One region of the Priestia sp. ST2 genome, then DNA from elsewhere that is predicted to be linked to it. Evidence: riboswitches for the same ligand, from Rfam matches in the RefSeq annotation. Region 1 holds a riboswitch; each other region holds the start of a gene.
The links. Region 1 has a riboswitch for cobalamin ahead of metE (5-methyltetrahydropteroyltriglutamate--homocysteine S-methyltransferase). Riboswitches for the same ligand answer to the same signal wherever they lie in the genome.
Positions count from the first base shown of each region.

Region 2: it holds a riboswitch for cobalamin, as region 1 does, so the genes downstream of both, AC0KUU_RS10425 (ABC transporter substrate-binding protein) here and metE (5-methyltetrahydropteroyltriglutamate--homocysteine S-methyltransferase) in region 1, are expected to answer to the same signal.
Region 3: it holds a riboswitch for cobalamin, as region 1 does, so the genes downstream of both, AC0KUU_RS07210 ((2Fe-2S) ferredoxin domain-containing protein) here and metE (5-methyltetrahydropteroyltriglutamate--homocysteine S-methyltransferase) in region 1, are expected to answer to the same signal.

Region 1 covers NZ_JBVVNT010000004.1:656,000-661,507, forward strand. The annotation lists gene metE (5-methyltetrahydropteroyltriglutamate--homocysteine S-methyltransferase) at 1-1,603, opposite strand, end outside; cobalamin riboswitch at 1,753-1,941, opposite strand; SAM riboswitch class I at 2,021-2,131, opposite strand; gene AC0KUU_RS20900 (hypothetical protein) at 2,212-2,463, opposite strand; gene AC0KUU_RS20905 (metallophosphoesterase family protein) at 3,059-3,934, opposite strand; gene AC0KUU_RS20910 (hypothetical protein) at 4,177-4,365, opposite strand; gene AC0KUU_RS20915 (sugar porter family MFS transporter) at 4,510-5,508, opposite strand, start outside.
Region 2 covers NZ_JBVVNT010000002.1:775,158-780,665, forward strand. The annotation lists gene AC0KUU_RS10405 (bifunctional adenosylcobinamide kinase/adenosylcobinamide-phosphate guanylyltransferase) at 1-27, opposite strand, end outside; gene cobD (threonine-phosphate decarboxylase CobD) at 24-1,103, opposite strand; gene cbiB (adenosylcobinamide-phosphate synthase CbiB) at 1,078-2,064, opposite strand; gene AC0KUU_RS10420 (adenosylcobinamide amidohydrolase) at 2,069-2,677, opposite strand; gene AC0KUU_RS10425 (ABC transporter substrate-binding protein) at 2,766-3,725, opposite strand; cobalamin riboswitch at 3,984-4,116, opposite strand; gene AC0KUU_RS10430 (thioredoxin family protein) at 4,208-4,522, opposite strand; gene AC0KUU_RS10435 (YpjP family protein) at 4,711-5,313, opposite strand.
Region 3 covers NZ_JBVVNT010000002.1:161,720-167,227, forward strand. The annotation lists gene AC0KUU_RS07195 (cation:dicarboxylate symporter family transporter) at 1-245, shown strand, start outside; gene AC0KUU_RS07200 (M42 family metallopeptidase) at 355-1,392, shown strand; gene AC0KUU_RS07205 (hypothetical protein) at 1,743-1,901, shown strand; cobalamin riboswitch at 2,048-2,226, shown strand; cobalamin riboswitch at 2,345-2,524, shown strand; gene AC0KUU_RS07210 ((2Fe-2S) ferredoxin domain-containing protein) at 2,626-3,006, shown strand; gene cobJ (precorrin-3B C(17)-methyltransferase) at 3,020-4,642, shown strand; gene AC0KUU_RS07220 (sirohydrochlorin chelatase) at 4,661-5,508, shown strand, end outside.

The DNA.
Region 1 (5,508 bases):
CATACGATACATCTCCGTAAATAAGCGGCGGCTTCACGCAGCGAGAACCGTAAGATTGCACCCAGCCAAACTTCGTAAACTGAAAGCCTCCTAATTTCTCACCGAAGTATTCGACCATATCCGTACGCTCAAACTCTCCGTGCACAAGGACATCTAAGCCGATGTTTTCTTGAATTTCAATCCATTTTTTTATTTCCTCGTTAATGTACGCTTCATATGCTTCATCGCTTAACTCGCCTTTACGCCATTTTAGACGCTCTTTTCGCACTTCTTTTGTTTGCGGAAAGCTTCCAATCGTGGTCGTTGGAAGAAGCGGCAGTTGAAACGCTTCTTGCTGAACGCGCTGACGTACGTCAAACGGCGCTTGTCGCTCTGCTTTATAGCTGTGCAGCTGCTTCAGCTCTTTTTGCACATCTTGACAATTTCGAAAAGATGATCCATTTAATGCTTGAATTGCCTGCTTGCTTACGCTTATTTCTTCTTCTATTGCTTCTTTTCCTTGCTGCACCGCTTTTGTTAACAGCGTAATTTCCTTTAGCTTTTCATCTGCAAAAGAGAGCGCATTTTTCAATACTGGATCAATCGTCTCTTCATTTTTCACCGTGACAGGAACATGTAGCAGACTTGATGAAGGCTGAAGAATCAAACGGTCTTTTGATACGGCTTCTTCAATTTCACTGATCGTTAAAAGCTGCTCGTCCAAATTTTCACGCCAAATGTTTCGTCCGTCAATCACTCCTGCTGCCAGCACTTTATCAGTTGGAAAACCATATTTATTAAGGGCAGTGAGATTTTCGCCTCGGTCATGCACAAAGTCTAAACCAATTCCTTCAACAGGAAGAGACACGACTTCTTTATAGTAATCAACGCTGTCAAAATACGTTTGTAAAATGACTTTTACATTCGGTGCTGCTTCCTTCAAAGCTTGATAGACTTCTTTGTAAAGCGCCAGGTCTTCTTTTGATAGCGTTGTAGCTAAAACCGGCTCATCTATTTGTACCCACTCTACTCCTTCTGCTTGCAGCTCCGCTAAGATAGTTGCATAAAGCGGAACAAATTGTTCAACTACTTCTTTAAACTCACTTTTTTTATATCCTTTTGACAGCTTCACAAATGTTACTGGACCTAAAATAACGGGCTTGCCTTCAATATTCAGCTTCTGTTTTGCTTCTTTGTAAAATTGAAGCGGGCGATTTTCTACAAGTGCCGGCGTACATTCCTCAAGCTCTGGTACGATATAGTGATAATTTGTGTTAAACCATTTTGTCATCGTAGAAGCTACCGCACCTTTTGTTCCTCGCGCGATGTCAAAATACGTTTCAAGCGATACCGGTCCCCCGTCATAATCAAAGCGCTTTGGCACTAGACCAAACATAGCGGCTGTATCTAACACGTGATCGTATAAGCTAAAATCGCCGACTGGAATCAATTCAATTCCTGCGTCACGCTGTTTTTTTAAATGCCCTAGACGAAGAGACTCAATTTCCTGCAAAAAGATATCTTTCTCTAGTTTTCCTGCCCAAAACTGCTCAAGCGCTTTTTTCCATTCTCGTTTTTCACCAATTCTTGGATAACCTAAGTTTGAACTTTTTACACTGCTCATTTTTTCCACTCCCTGTATATTTTTTATCGGTAAACTAAAAAATCTCTCTTTTCGAAATGAAAAGAGAGATGATACGCATACTTAACTAAAGTTGAGATAGCCTGTTTTTCTCAACACGTATTCCTCACTCCTCTCTATATCCCGTAGAGCTTAAGTGCATACAACAGGCAGGTCTCCTGACTTAGGTTCATCGCTTCCTATCCCTTCCCATTTCAACATGAAACAGTGGTTAATAAGTTGCTCCCCATTACAGTGGCGGGACCGCGCCGGCTTTTCACCGGTCTTCCCTTTTAAGCTGCGTACATTCGTTACACAGCACCTGATGCATTTTTATAAAATTGTTCATTCAAAACATATTCACATAAAATAAAAAGCCTCTCTATCACGAATAGAGAGGCATAGTATCTATGAAATCCTCTCTTATTTTTCAAAGCTGTACGCTTTGCAGGATGTAGCACCTTTTCAACAAGAATGTTAAATGGTTGCCGGGCTTCACAGGGCCAGTCCCTCCGCCTCTCTCAATAAGAGTTTTAATTGTTTATAATATTTTGAATGTAGAGTCATCTTAACACCTTACATTTATGCTGTCAAAAGAAATTTCAAAAAAATTAGTTTTTAGGAGGCGCTGACGCTAACTTTTGCCTTAACAATTTGTAATCATCTTTTCGGTGCGTTTCGATTAAATCTTTTGCCCCTTGGTGATATCCTGACGAATAAATGTACTCTACCGCTGTTTCGATAAGCTTTCTTTTTTCTTCGGCACACTCCCGGTCCATTAAGGGGAACAGTCTACCTAAAAGGTCATTTAAATCTTCATTGATAAAACGATCAAGTCCTTCTTGCATCTTTTCGTTTGCCATGATTGCTCCTCCATTTGCTGTGTATGTTCTAAGCCTCTATAAACAGGCATTTCACTGTAAATTTTAAGATAAAGTTAAGTCATTAAACAGTATATCAAGTGAATGTTTTTCTTTAATTACATATGTAATACAAATATATGACAAATATAGAGAATATATCATCATTCATTATCTATTATAACGTTTGACTGAGCCTTCTGCTACAAGGTTTCGTTAAGAGTTATGCACATTTTTCCAAAAGAGGTTGAGACATAACAAAATGAATCCACTCTAAAGGCAAATGGAATACATGAGCTGAATCGCTTGTGACACCGCAGTTGATTTCCGTACAAGACTTCGCTTCCCGCGGGCGGTCGCTGAGCCTCCTCGTCACATACGTTCCTGTGGGGTCTCGCCTGTTCCGCTTTTCCCGCAGGAGTCTTCGTCTTGTCCTCCAATCACCTGCTAGAAAGACCTATACACATGAAACCTACGTTTGCCTTAACAAAAAAACGAACCACTAATCACACATCTTGATCGATGATTCGTTTCACTTCGTCTAAAACCCTTTTGTTCCAGCCTCTTTTTTTGAACCTAGCTTTCTACTTTCTTGTTTTTACAAACAATTTCTTCGAGGTCGTCCAAAATCCTTCCAAAGAAGAGGACCTAAAATGTCGTACCTGCTTACAAAAAATTCTGTAAAATTATAATTATTTAAAATTAAAGGCGGCTCAAAATCAAGGGGAGCGCCGGCGCCTCCTGACAATACAAAATCAGTGCCTCTTCCAAGCGTAAACGACCCGTTTCTGTTTTTTCTAATAAACTGCTCGTCATACGCATGCACGTGGCTGACTAACACTTTTTTCACGCGGTGTTCTTGAATTAAATCAAAAAATTCTTGACTTTGAGGAGTCGTTACAGGAAACCCTTCAAGATTTGACCACCGGCCAATATTCGGCTGCGCATGCATGGCTACAACGGTATTACGAGGAGCATCCTCTAGCTGCTGCTCTAAATAATTCAGCTCTCTATCTGTAAATCCATATATTTTATTCTTGGGACTGATGACATTATTTAATGCGATGCACCGGAAGTTGAAGACAGGAATATCAATGACCCAGTGTACTTTTCCGATAGTGGCTCTGAAGTTTTCGAGATTGCTTTCATCAAGGTACAGTTCATCATGATTCCCTACGCATACAAACATAGGAATGTTCGGGGCGATTTTTTCAACAACCTTAACAAAGTGCTCCAAATACTCTTTTTTCCCTGTATAGACGGTGTCTCCCCCATGAATAATAAACAGCGGGTTCAATTCCACCGCCTTTTTTAACACAAGCTCAAATTCACCGCTCATCGTGAAACAATTATCGTTTGGTCCGTCACCTCTGCTGTCTCCCATAAAAACAAAGTTAAATGGATCTCTCGGATTTAATTGTTTAATTCTTTGCTTTAATAACTTTTCAGAACGTTCATGAAGCGTCAAATTCATCAACTAGTTAATCCCCCTATTAATAAATAAATTTAGTTAAAAGTAAACAAGCTTACTTATTTATATGAGAATTTGTTGATGATGGTCACTACCTTCTTGTAAGCAGAACGCACATTTAGCTTTCGTTTTAGAAATTGCTAGTTATGAATATCTATTAAAGTCTACATTATGATAAGCTAACCTATCTTTCCATTTTATTAGGCACTAATAGGACAGGGTAAAAGATGAACTCTCTGTATCTACTAATAAGAAAGAGGCTGGGGACGAACAAAGGCCGACATGAGCTGAACCGCTTGTTCCCCCGCAGTTGATTTCCGTGCAAGGCTTCGCTTTCCGCGGGCGGCCGATGAGCCTCCTCGTCGCTTGTGCGCCTGCGGGGTCTCATCTGTTCCGCTTGTCCCGCAGGAGTCTTCGCCTTGCTCTCGAATCAACTGCTAGAAGAAACGAAACAGCTGAAACCTGCGTTCACCATAAAAAAACGAACCACTAATCAAAGTGTTTGATTAGTGGTTCGTTTTTCACTTCAGCTAAAATACTTTTATCTCAGCATCTTACATTTAAAACATTTACGACAATTAAACATATTTATTACGCTCAACTGGACTTACAGAATTTCTTCCAGAACGAGCTGCCATGTCCGTTTCAATTTGCTCTAGGCTACGTCCTTTTGTTTCAACAACTACAAAACGTATGAAGAATAAACCGAGAATACAAATGATCCCGAACGTTGAAAAGATAACGCCCAAACTAAACTGATCAGCTAAAATTGGGAACACAAGCCCTACTGCCAGCGATCCCGTCCAGTTAAAAGCAGATGAAATCCCAGCACCGATGCCGCGTACAGAAAGCGGGAAAATTTCTCCTACAATAATCCACGTAAGCGGCGCCCAAGAAAACGCATAGCAAAGGATAAAGCAGCAAAGAGCAATTAACGTAACCCAGTTAACAACGACTTCATTAACGCCTAACGCTCCTAGAATAGCCGGTGTAAAAAATGAAAGAGCCATACCCGCGCCGCCAATCGTAAGAATGGTACGGCGGTTGAATCTATCGACAAACTGCAGAAAAATAAGTGTTGTCACGACAAAGATTACCCCAACAATAACCGTAAAACCAGCAGCTACCTGCGGGGCTAAACCAACTTGACGAGCAATGCTTGTTGCATAATAAACAATTGAGTTTGAGCCTTGAATCTGCTGAAAAGTTGCCATCCCGACGCCGATAATTAAAGCTAGACGAAACTTTTTATGAAACAGCTGTTTAATTCCTGATTGTTCATGAACAGCTACGCTTTCAATTTCAGACACTTCAGCTTCCACTTCAGCTGTTGACCGGCGAAGCGTGCGCAGCACTTCACGCGCTTTATCTGGCATTCCATTTTTAATTAAGTAGCGAGGCGACTCTGGAAGCTTGATCATACCGATGCATAATACAATTGCAAAAATACCGGCGCTGCCAAGCATTAATCGCCAGCTGTTTGGAACCGGCTCAAAAATAAAGGCTACGATATAGCTTAATAATAATCCAATTACAATCATTAGCTGATTTAAACCTGAAAGCTTCCCGCGAATATG
Region 2 (5,508 bases), on a different contig from region 1:
AACGCCTCCGCTAATAAAGATGATCATATTTCATCAAGTCCTTGTTTGATTACGTTAAGTAAATAGTCATTTTCTTCTTTCGTTTTCACAGCCAAACGGATATAGCGTCCATTTAAAAATGGAAAGTTTTCAGTATGACGAGCTACCACGCCATGGCTTGCTAAATAGACAAGCCATTCGCGCGTTTTAATAGAAGACGGAACGCTGCAAAGATAATAGTTTGTTTGAGAAGGAGAAACCAAAAGCCCCCATTCCTTTAGTTGACTCAAGATTCGTTCCCGTTCTTGTTTAATATAATGTACGGTTTCTTTTACAAAATCTTTTTCATCCACACATATCATGCCTATTTGCTGCGACAAGCCATTTACACTCCAAGGAGGCTGCTTTTTAGCCATCTTGCTAATGATTTTTTCATTTGCCAAAATATAGCCAAGACGAAGCCCGGCAATATTAAACATCTTTGTCATGGAACGCACAACAATGATATGCTCATAATCCAGAATAAGAGAATCAAATGAAGGCTGATGTTCGACAAAATCAATAAATGCCTCATCAATCATTAAGTATGTACCATGATGAGCAGCAGCTTTTACTACTTTCATCCATTCCTCATGACTATACATAACGCCCGTTGGATTATTTGGATGACAAATCCACAGTACTTTTATGTCCGGAAGAATGCTCATAATCAACTCTATATCCCAGCTCCAGCCATTTTCTTCAGATAAAGGAACGTATGTCACTTCACATCCATAAGCTTTACTTGCCTGTTCATATTCAACGAAAGTCGGCTGTACAATCCCTGCTTTCTCTCCTGAAAATAACGAAGCAATAAGGAAAAACGCTTCAGCGGCGCCATTTGTAGGCAGCACTTGAGCACCTGAAACATGATGATGAGCTGCAAGTTTATTTTTCAGCTCCGTTACTTGAGGGTCAGGATAACTAAACGCTGCACCCTTGAATTCGTTCCACTTTTCGTGAAGCACAAGGGGAGCCCCTAAAGGATTTGTATTCACGCTAAAGTCTTTTATATGCGACAAATTCTCGGCCCCTATTGCTTTTAAAAAGACATTAGGATTAGCTCCATGTGTAGGTAATAGCACTAATAACTCCTCCTAACAAAAGATATAATAACCACGTAGCATAGACCGTCCTTTTCATAATGAAAACAGCTTGTTCAATATGACCGGCTTGCAGAGGAATGAGTGGTTCACCCATTTTTGCACGATTAGATTCTATGCCTTTATATGTATTAAGCCCGCCGAGTTGAATACCTAACAGAGCAGCCACTGCGCTTTCCCCGTATCCGCTATTTGGGCTGGGATGCTTCTTAGCATCACGCTTAATCAAACTCGTTACATGCCCAAGAGAATACTGGCTTTTTGCTACATTAACAGCCGTCATCACCACTGCAGTTAACCGACTTGGAATATAGTTTAATACGTCATCGGTTTTTGCACTAAAGTAGCCGAACAGAAAGTAGCGGTCATTTTTGTACCCAACCATCGAATCACATGTGTTAATAGCTCGGTAAAAAAAGGCTAGGGCTCCTCCTCCTATAAATGCATAAAAAAGCGGAGCTGTAATACCATCACTTGTATTTTCAGCCACGGTCTCTACCGTCGCTCTGGCAATTTCTCCTTCTGACAAACGATCTGTATCTCGTCCCACAATCATACTTACTTCATATCTAGCTTTCTCCATATCTCCTAGCTGAAGCGGCTTTTGTACCTTATAAGCAGCTTCGCTTAAAGAACGAGTGGATATAGTAGTCGCAATCATTACGCTCTCTACTAAAACACCTGCTATAAAATGAACTCCGTACAAAGCATGGAGGAACAAAAAGGGAACAACTCCTGCGAGCACAGCCATACTTATCACAAGAAGCAATCCTTTGAATCGTTTTCCTGCACCTTTATTTAATCTAGAATCTATCCAATAAATCCATTTGCCAAACCAGCGAACGGGATGCGGCCAATTTTCGGGATCGCCTATAATTCGGTCAATTAGTAAAGCAATCGTCATGGCCGTCATGTGTGCAATTATCGCTTGTGTAATACTCATTTCTTCACCTCTTTCCCTTAAGTCCCTGCTCTAAGCTTATTTTCACCAGCTTGGCTACCGCTTGCCCTAAAGCGGTCATAGAGCCTGCATATTCATATAATGATCCTTGCTGAGACGCTGCAACTGAGATGCTGTCCGTAGATGTTCCCGTAGCAATCGTCTTTGTAGCCGGATCTATGACACCCAGCTGTGACAGCGTTTTTGTTTTAGCTTCTGTGGCCGCAATAAAAAGCTGTAAAAACGCTGCATCCGTAAGCGTACCTTCCACGAAAAAAAACATATTAATTGTACCAGGAGAGGAATAGAACGGGACAGCTTCGTCAGCTGTAATATCTACTGCGTTTCCTATTCCAGCCGTTATCACGGAAGCTACTCTTACTCCGTAGCCTTCATAACAGTAAACCGCTCTTTCTTTTAACCACACGGCTGTCATCAACCCTACGATTTGCTCATGGCGCACATTTTCTTTCATCAAATATTGCTCATACTCCAAAGAAGGAGTATCTGAATAATAGTCTTTGTGAACAAATCGATTGTAAAAGGTGTCCGTTTCCGTAATGCCTGTTCCTAAAACCCCTGAGCTGTATGTTTTATAAGAAGTCTCGGTTTTCATGATTAAAAGCTCAGGCCTTTCTTCAATTTTAAGATGTGAAAAGGGACCAATCCCCTTTTCAATTCGAACTGGAATATGGTCCCTCTTCTTATTTATTGTACACCTCAGGGTATACTGCTTTTGCTAAGTCCTCTAAGCCATCTACAATACGAGGTCCTAAGCGATTGATTTTGTTTTGATCAACCTTCTCGATGTTACCCTCTTTTACAGCAGTCATGCTGCTCCAAGCGGGACGCTTCATAATCTCATTTTTGTCTGCATCATACGTTGCGATAATAACGTCAGGGTTTAACTTAACAACTTGCTCTTCAGAAAACTTAACCCAACCCTTTTCACTAGCTGCTACGTTATCAGCACCGATCATAGTAAGCATTTCGTTCATGAACGTACCTTTTCCTGTTGTATAAATCTCAGGAGCTCCTGATACCTCTATCCATACTTTTTTACGATCTTCTTTTGAAATCGTTTTTGCTTTTTTCTCAATTGAAGCTACTTTTTCTTTCATGTCTTTAATTGTTTGATTAGCTTCTTTTGTTTTACCTGTTAATTTACCGATTTGCGTAATAGAATCATAAACCGTATCAAACGTTGTTGAATCTTTTACAACAAATACCGGAATACCCGCACTTTCAATTTGTTTAAATACTTCATCCGAAACGCCCATACTTGAAGCGTGTGCCAGCACTAAATCAGGATTTAAAGCAATAACTTTTTCCGCATTAACGTTCATATCTCCTACCTGCGCTTTTTTCTTTACGCTTTTAGGATAATCATCGTTGCTTGTAACACCGACTAATTCTTTTTCAAGGCCAAGGGCATATACAATCTCCGTATTACTTGGCATTAAGGAAACAATTTTCTTAGGCTGTTTTTTCAACGTAATTTCTTTATCACGCGCGTCTTTTACCTTCACTGGAAATGCAGCTTGTGACGTTTGTGCCGTATCTTGCTTCGTTTTTTTATCACTGTTGCTTTGGCTGCCTGCACCGCATGCAGCAAGTACGATGACTAACAGTGCAATAATGGAATACGAAAGCCATTTTTTCATCTAAATACTCCCCCTATATATTGTTCATTGTGAATACGAAACCTCCACGTTAAAGAAAAAGCAAATGATCATGCAAAAAGCAGCGCTATCCCGTTTTTCCGCTTTGACTATGTATACTGCTCGCCGGCAGCTTCAAAATAAAAAAGCTTTACTTTCAATTGAAAGCAAAGCAGGTAACGTCAAGATAAGCAGGAAAAGAATCCGTTCACTATACTTGATATGTATGTTCATTACCCTGCTTCACCCTTCCTCGAAGGTTTCACAGCTAACAATAAGGCAGGTCTCCTGACTTACGCACAAAGCGCTTACAGTGGCGGGACCGCGCTGGTTTTTCACCAGACTTCCCTTTTCACTCAATCTTTAAATTGAGACCTTATTGCTTTACGATTATTCACTTGTCCTAGTATACCCCACTCATGGAAAAATGGAAATAGCCATTCTCACAAAAAAAAGCTGCGAGAATGCTCTCGCAGCTTAAGGGATTAAAGAGTTGCTAAAAATTCACGGACCGCTTCAGGCGTTTTAGCATTTGCACTGTGCAAGTGTGCAATTTTTTCACCGTTTTTATATACAAGAAGAGAAGGAATACCCATTACATTGTTTTCAGCAGAAAGTTCTTCAAACTCATCCTTGTCAATTTTAAACCATGCTTTATCTGTATTTTCATCAACGATTTCATCAATGAACATATCCAAACGTTTGCAATCAGGACACCACGTTGTCGTAAAAATCCCAACGCTTAGTGTTTCGTTCTTAATTTGTTCGCGAAATTGTTTTTCTTCCGTAAATTGTTTCATTGTGTTACCTCCAGCATCTATTCGTTCCTTCTCACTATTCTATGGTAAGAAGTCTGACTTCATTATAAACGATTTTTTTATCGTTGTGCTAATGTTTCAGCTTATTTAGACCCTAACGGTTTTAGACGTAAAAAAATGCTAGCTTAAAAAAGCTAACATTTCGAAATCGCAGAATGTTGTGTCTATTATCAGCTAAACCATTTAGGCGGCATGTTTCGGTTCCAATAAATTTTCCCTAAATCATAATGCTTCTGAAAATTATCTGCAGCCGCATGATAGTGAAAATTAAACCAGTATCCATCTTTTGGAGGATTTTCACGCCGTACATGAAATCGTATTAAGTCCTGACCGGTTTCCCGGTCATATACATGGAAAATCTTTTCACCGTAGCCAGCAGCAGGATGCTCGCTTATCTCGAGATTCTGAATTGACTGTTCACGTTCAGTGCCAATGTCGGTCAGCACTTCTTCAATTTTAGGTAACACTGCTTGACGAAATTCATCTTCAATGACAGGTCCAATTTTTGTTCCGAATTTTTCCACTGACTGTTTTTCAGCTGATTCCATTGCATACGTAACAAATGATGAAACGTCTTCATATTTTGGTTCTTCATATGGCAAATGAATATCTTCTATAACAGCTGTGACAGGAGTTGTTTCTCTTACATACCCTGCTTTATGTTGCTTGTCCGCTTTTGCATCATCAACGTATAAATATTCTGGTGGAGTGACAAGCCCAAATGTAAATACTGTAATAAATACAACTAGCATTCTTTTTATCCATCTAGGCATTCGTATCTTTCCTTTCTCATCTTTTCCCATATGGTCTTTTCATATCGTAAAATTCATTGTTATAACTCACTAGGTATTGTAACATACTTATTAATTTTTTACCTATATTTGCTTATTCATTTATGCTGCCTACGGGCATTCGAAGACTTTTTAGTTAGCACCTTCCTTCTTCTGTTTGAGGTTGTCACACCGAGC
Region 3 (5,508 bases), on a different contig from region 1:
GAATGGCTGGTGTACCGGGAGCATCGTTTGTAGTTGTACTTGCTACACTTGAATCTATGGGCTTCCCTCTTGAAGGCATGGCATTTATTGCAGGAATTGACCGCATTCTTGATATGATGCGTACCACAGTTAACGTAGTAGGAAATGCTTTAGCTGCAATTGTGATGTCAAAGTCTGAAGGCGAATTTGATAAGCAAAAATCATTAAATTATACAAATGAATTAAAGAAATCAAACATAGCTTAAAACAAAACAAGCCGGGCAGCTGCCCGGCTTGTTTTGTTTGGAGCTGACTGTTATCTTTTTTGAAACATATGGTAAAATAAAAGAAATGAGAGACAAAGGAAGTGTCATAATGACGGAAACTGTTCAGTTAATTAAAAAGCTTGTTTCGATTCCCAGTCCTTCTGGAAATACAGAAAAGGTAATTTCATTTGTCGAAGACTATATAAAAGAGCTAAATATTCAAACGTACCGCAATCGAAAAGGAGGCTTAGTCGCTACTATTCCCGGTAAAGATACAGATCACCACCGCATGCTGACGGCTCATGTCGATACATTAGGTGCTATGGTAAAAGAAATCAAACCGAGTGGACGTCTGAAAATCGACTTGATTGGAGGGTTTCGCTACAATTCTATTGAAGGAGAATATTGTGAAATTGAAACTTCATCAGGAGAAGTATTTACAGGAACCATCCTTATGCATCAAACATCTGTTCATGTGTATAAAGATGCAGGGAAAGCTGAGCGAAATCAAGAAAATATAGAAATTCGACTGGATGAAAAAGTACATAGCGCAGAAGATGTTCGCAGCCTTGGAATTGAAGTAGGCGACTTTGTTTCGTTTGATCCTCGTGTAGAAATAACAAAAAGCGGTTTTATTAAATCTCGTCATCTCGATGATAAAGCAAGCGTAGCTTTATTGCTTCAGCTCATAAAAACAATTCAAGAAGAACAGATCGAACTGCCATACACTACGCATTTTCTCATTTCAAATAATGAAGAAATTGGATACGGAGGGAATTCGAACATTACGCCTCAAACAGTAGAATACTTAGCGGTTGATATGGGTGCTATGGGAGATGGACAATCTACCGATGAATACACCGTGTCTATTTGTGTAAAAGATTCAAGCGGCCCATATCATTACGGTTTGAGAAAGCATTTGGTGGAGCTAGCTAAGCAACATGATATTCAGTACAAATTAGATATTTATCCGTTTTACGGATCAGATGCTTCTGCTGCTATTCGTGCCGGACACGATATCGTACACGGCTTAATTGGTCCAGGAATTGATTCTTCTCATGCGTTTGAGAGAACGCATCAAGATTCATTAAACCATACGTATAAGCTTCTTTATCACTATGTGCAGTCGAACATGGTTCTGCTTTAAGAAAGCAATATTTAATTAGTGTATTTTTATGCAAAATAAAGAGCAGGACGGGATTGTGATGTCTGTACTTTCCTTTCCTAAAAAAGAAGCCGGCTGTCCGGCTTCTTTTTTTAATAAATACTATATATTTTTTACTGGTGAAGCAACAGTTGGTTAAAAAAGCACCTTTTTAAAGAGGTATAATATTGCTTAAACCTTTTGTACATTTTGTTCATTTACAGAAGTTAAAATGTTTTTAAATTTTTAAAAGTTTCTTGTGACAAGTTTTGTAGAATGGGTTTTCAAAAGGAAATGGTTTCGGCATAATGTGGATATAGCGATCACTACAATAATCGGAGGCGAATCTTTTCATGTGGGTACTGACGGTATATGCTGGAAAAGAAATGAAAATGTTTGAATTTGAAACTGAAAAGCAGGCGAGAGAAGCTTTTGCCAAAACAAATGGCTGTAAAGTTCTTTCAGAAGTGGTGTATTATAATGATCCTCATTTAACATTAGTAGCTATATAATGAAAAAACAGGAGCTGACTTTATGCTCTTGTTTTTTTATAGGTGCTTGTATCTTCCGAAAAGAATAGAGTTGAAATAAAAAAAAATGTACGCTATGATATGGTAGTTACTTCTATTATTCTGATAGTTTAAAAGGTTCATATATATCAAACAGCAACAGTAAAGATGCCAAGAAGGCTTAATAGGGAAACTGGTGAAAGACCAGTACTGCCCCCGCAACTGTAAGTGTGGACGAACGAGTATAACCACTGTGAAAAAATCACGGGAAGGTTCTCAAGTAGAATGATACACAAGTCAGGAGACCTGTCTTTATTGTGAAGTTTCTATTTCTCCGGGGAGCGGGAAGGGAAACGTTGGCTTAAAGTGGCATTCGTGTACACTCTTATTCTGACGTTTTACCCGCTCGCATATTAGCGAAGCGGGTTTTTCTCGTATCGAAAAACTACATATCGTGCAAAAAAGGTGCGCAATGTTCACATTGCGTTAAATGGGAAGTCTGGTGTGAAGCCAGCGCGGTACCCGCCACTGTGAAGAGGAGCTGATTGCATATGCCACTGTATTTGGGAAGGCGCAATCAAGTGATGAATCGAAGTCAGGAAACCAGCCTTTTTCTAATGCGAAGCTTACCCTACGGGATATAGGTGGAAGTGCAAAAACTTAGTTTGAATTTTCTGCGCCTCTATCATTGATAGAGGCGCTTTTTTTAGTAAAGGAGCGAATGAGTGTGACGACGTGGAACTTAAACGGAACAAAACATCACGTATTGATTTGTAATGGAAGCAGCTGTATGAGAAAAGGTGGAGAAGAAGCCACACAAGCTATTCGAAATAAAGTGACGGAACTGGATTTGGATGAAACGGTTCATACAACGCGTACGCGCTGTAACGGACGATGCAAAGATGCTCCTGTAGCTATCGTCTATCCTTCAGGAGATTGGTACAAGCAGGTCACTGAAACCGTGGCTCACCGGATTGTCGAAGAGCATTTAGCAGGAGGCTGCAGTGTAAAGGAATCGCTTATTTATGAATATGATCAAAATGGTTTCGTTTCTCCGGAAAACAGTGACTCCATAGAAGGAATTGACAAAGTAAAAAGTAACGCATAAAGGAGGAGCTAGCATGAAAGGTAAACTGTTAGTTATTGGATTTGGGCCGGGGAGCTTTGAACATATTACACAGCGAGCAAGAGAAGCCATTCAAGAAAGTGATATGATCATCGGTTACAAAACCTATGTGGAATTAATTCAAGGACTGTTAACGAATCAGCAAATTATTAGTACGGGAATGACCGAAGAAGTAAGCCGTGCACAGGAAGCTGTAAAGCAAGCCGAAGCAGGAAAAACCGTAGCTGTCATTTCGAGCGGAGATGCAGGAGTATACGGAATGGCAGGCCTTGTATATGAAGTGTTGATTGAAAAAGGCTGGAAAAAAGAAACGGGCATAGAGCTGGAAGTAATTCCTGGCATTTCGGCTATCAATTCATGCGCATCTCTCCTTGGAGCGCCCGTGATGCACGATGCTTGTACGATTAGTTTAAGTGACCACCTTACGCCGTGGGATCTAATCGAAAAAAGAATTGAAGCAGCTGCACAAGCAGATTTTGTAGTGGCTTTTTACAACCCAAAGAGCGGAAGACGAACAAGACAAATTGTTGAAGCGCAAAGGATTCTATTAAAGTACCGTTCTCCTGATACGCCTGTTGGTCTTGTGAAAAGCGCTTATCGTGACCGTGAAGAAGTCGTAATGACTAACTTAAAAGACATGTTAAACCATGAAATAGGCATGCTGACTACCGTTGTTGTCGGAAATTCATCTACGTTCTTTTACGACGATTTAATGATTACACCGCGCGGGTATCAGCGGAAATATACCCTCAACCAAACGGAGCAGCCGCTAAGACCGCATCAGCGACTTCGAAAAGAAGCAGAACCATGGGCTCTCGATCAAGAAGAGACTGTAGAGCAAACAGCTTCAGCAATTGAAGCAGTTCAGACCAAACCAGAAGAAACAGCAACTTCACGAGCTCTTGCAGAAGAAGCGCTTCAAGCAATTTTAGGTGAAACCACTTCTGGGGTCGTACACCAGCCAATACAGTCAATTTTCGAAGTCGCGGTTAGTCCAGGACTTGCCAATAAGAAATTCACGCCTGTTCAAATGACAACACTAGCAGAAGTTGTTGGTGAAAAAGGTACGATGGAGTATACACCTGACCATCAAATCAAACTTCAAATTCCAACAGCCCAGCCAGATGTGATTATTAAAAAGCTCCAAGCAGCTTCCTTTTTACTATCTCCGGTCGGAGACGTGTTCACAATTAAAGCGTGTGATTTTTGTGATGGAGAAAAAAGCGATGCTATTCCACATACGGAAGAATTACAAAAACGCCTCGGGGGAATGGACATGCCAAAAGAGCTGAAGCTTGGTATTAATGGATGCGGTATGGCCTGTTATGGCGCAGTTCAAGAAGATATCGGCATTGTCTATAGAAAAGGTGCGTTTGATTTATTTTTAGGAGCTAAAACGGTTGGACGAAATGCGCATTCAGGTCAAATTGTGGCGGAAGGCATAGCACCCGATGACATTGTTGAAATAGTGGAGAACATTGTCCATGAATATAAAGAAAAAGGTCATCCTAATGAGCGATTTCATAAATTCTTTAAGCGTGTGAAGAACGTTTATGGATTCGACTATCAAGATATAACACCAAAAATAAAAGTAGAACCAGCTCCGTGTGGAGATTAAAAAATGGGAGGGCATTATATGAAATCAGTTTTATTTGTCGGTCATGGAAGCAGAGATCCTGAAGGGAACGATCAAATTCGCGAATTTATTTCGACTATGAAGCATGATTGGGACGCATCTATCTTAATAGAAACGTGTTTTCTAGAATTTGAACGCCCAAATGTAAGTCAAGGCATTGATATATGTGTGGCAAAAGGAGCAAAAGATGTAGTTGTAATTCCAATTATGCTCTTGCCTGCTGGCCACTCTAAAATACATATTCCGGCGGCTATAGATGAAGCTAAGGAAAAATATCCACACGTAAACTTCGTATACGGACGTCCCATTGGCGTTCATGAAGAAGCCCTTGAAATTTTAAAAACGAGATTACAAGAATCAGGAGAGAATTTAGAAACTCCAGCTGAAGACACGGCTGTTATCGTCTTAGGGCGAGGAGGAAGTGATCCTGATGCAAACAGTGATTTATATAAAATTACGCGCCTTCTTTGGGAAAAAACAAATTATAAAATCGTTGAAACTTCTTTTATGGGCGTGACCGCTCCACTGATTGATGAAGGCGTGGAGCGATGTTTGAAATTGGGCGCTAAAAAAGTGGTTATTCTCCCGTATTTCTTATTTACAGGAGTATTAATTAAGCGATTAGAAGAAATGGTGAAGCAGTATAAAATGCAGCATGAAAACATTGAGTTTAAGCTCGCCGGCTATTTCGGTTTTCACCCAAAACTGCAGACAATTTTAAAAGAACGTGCTGAAGAAGGATTAGAAGGTGAAGTGAAAATGAACTGCGATACGTGTCAATATCGCCTTGGCATTATGGAGCATATTGATCACCATCATCATCACGATCATGACCATGATCACGGACA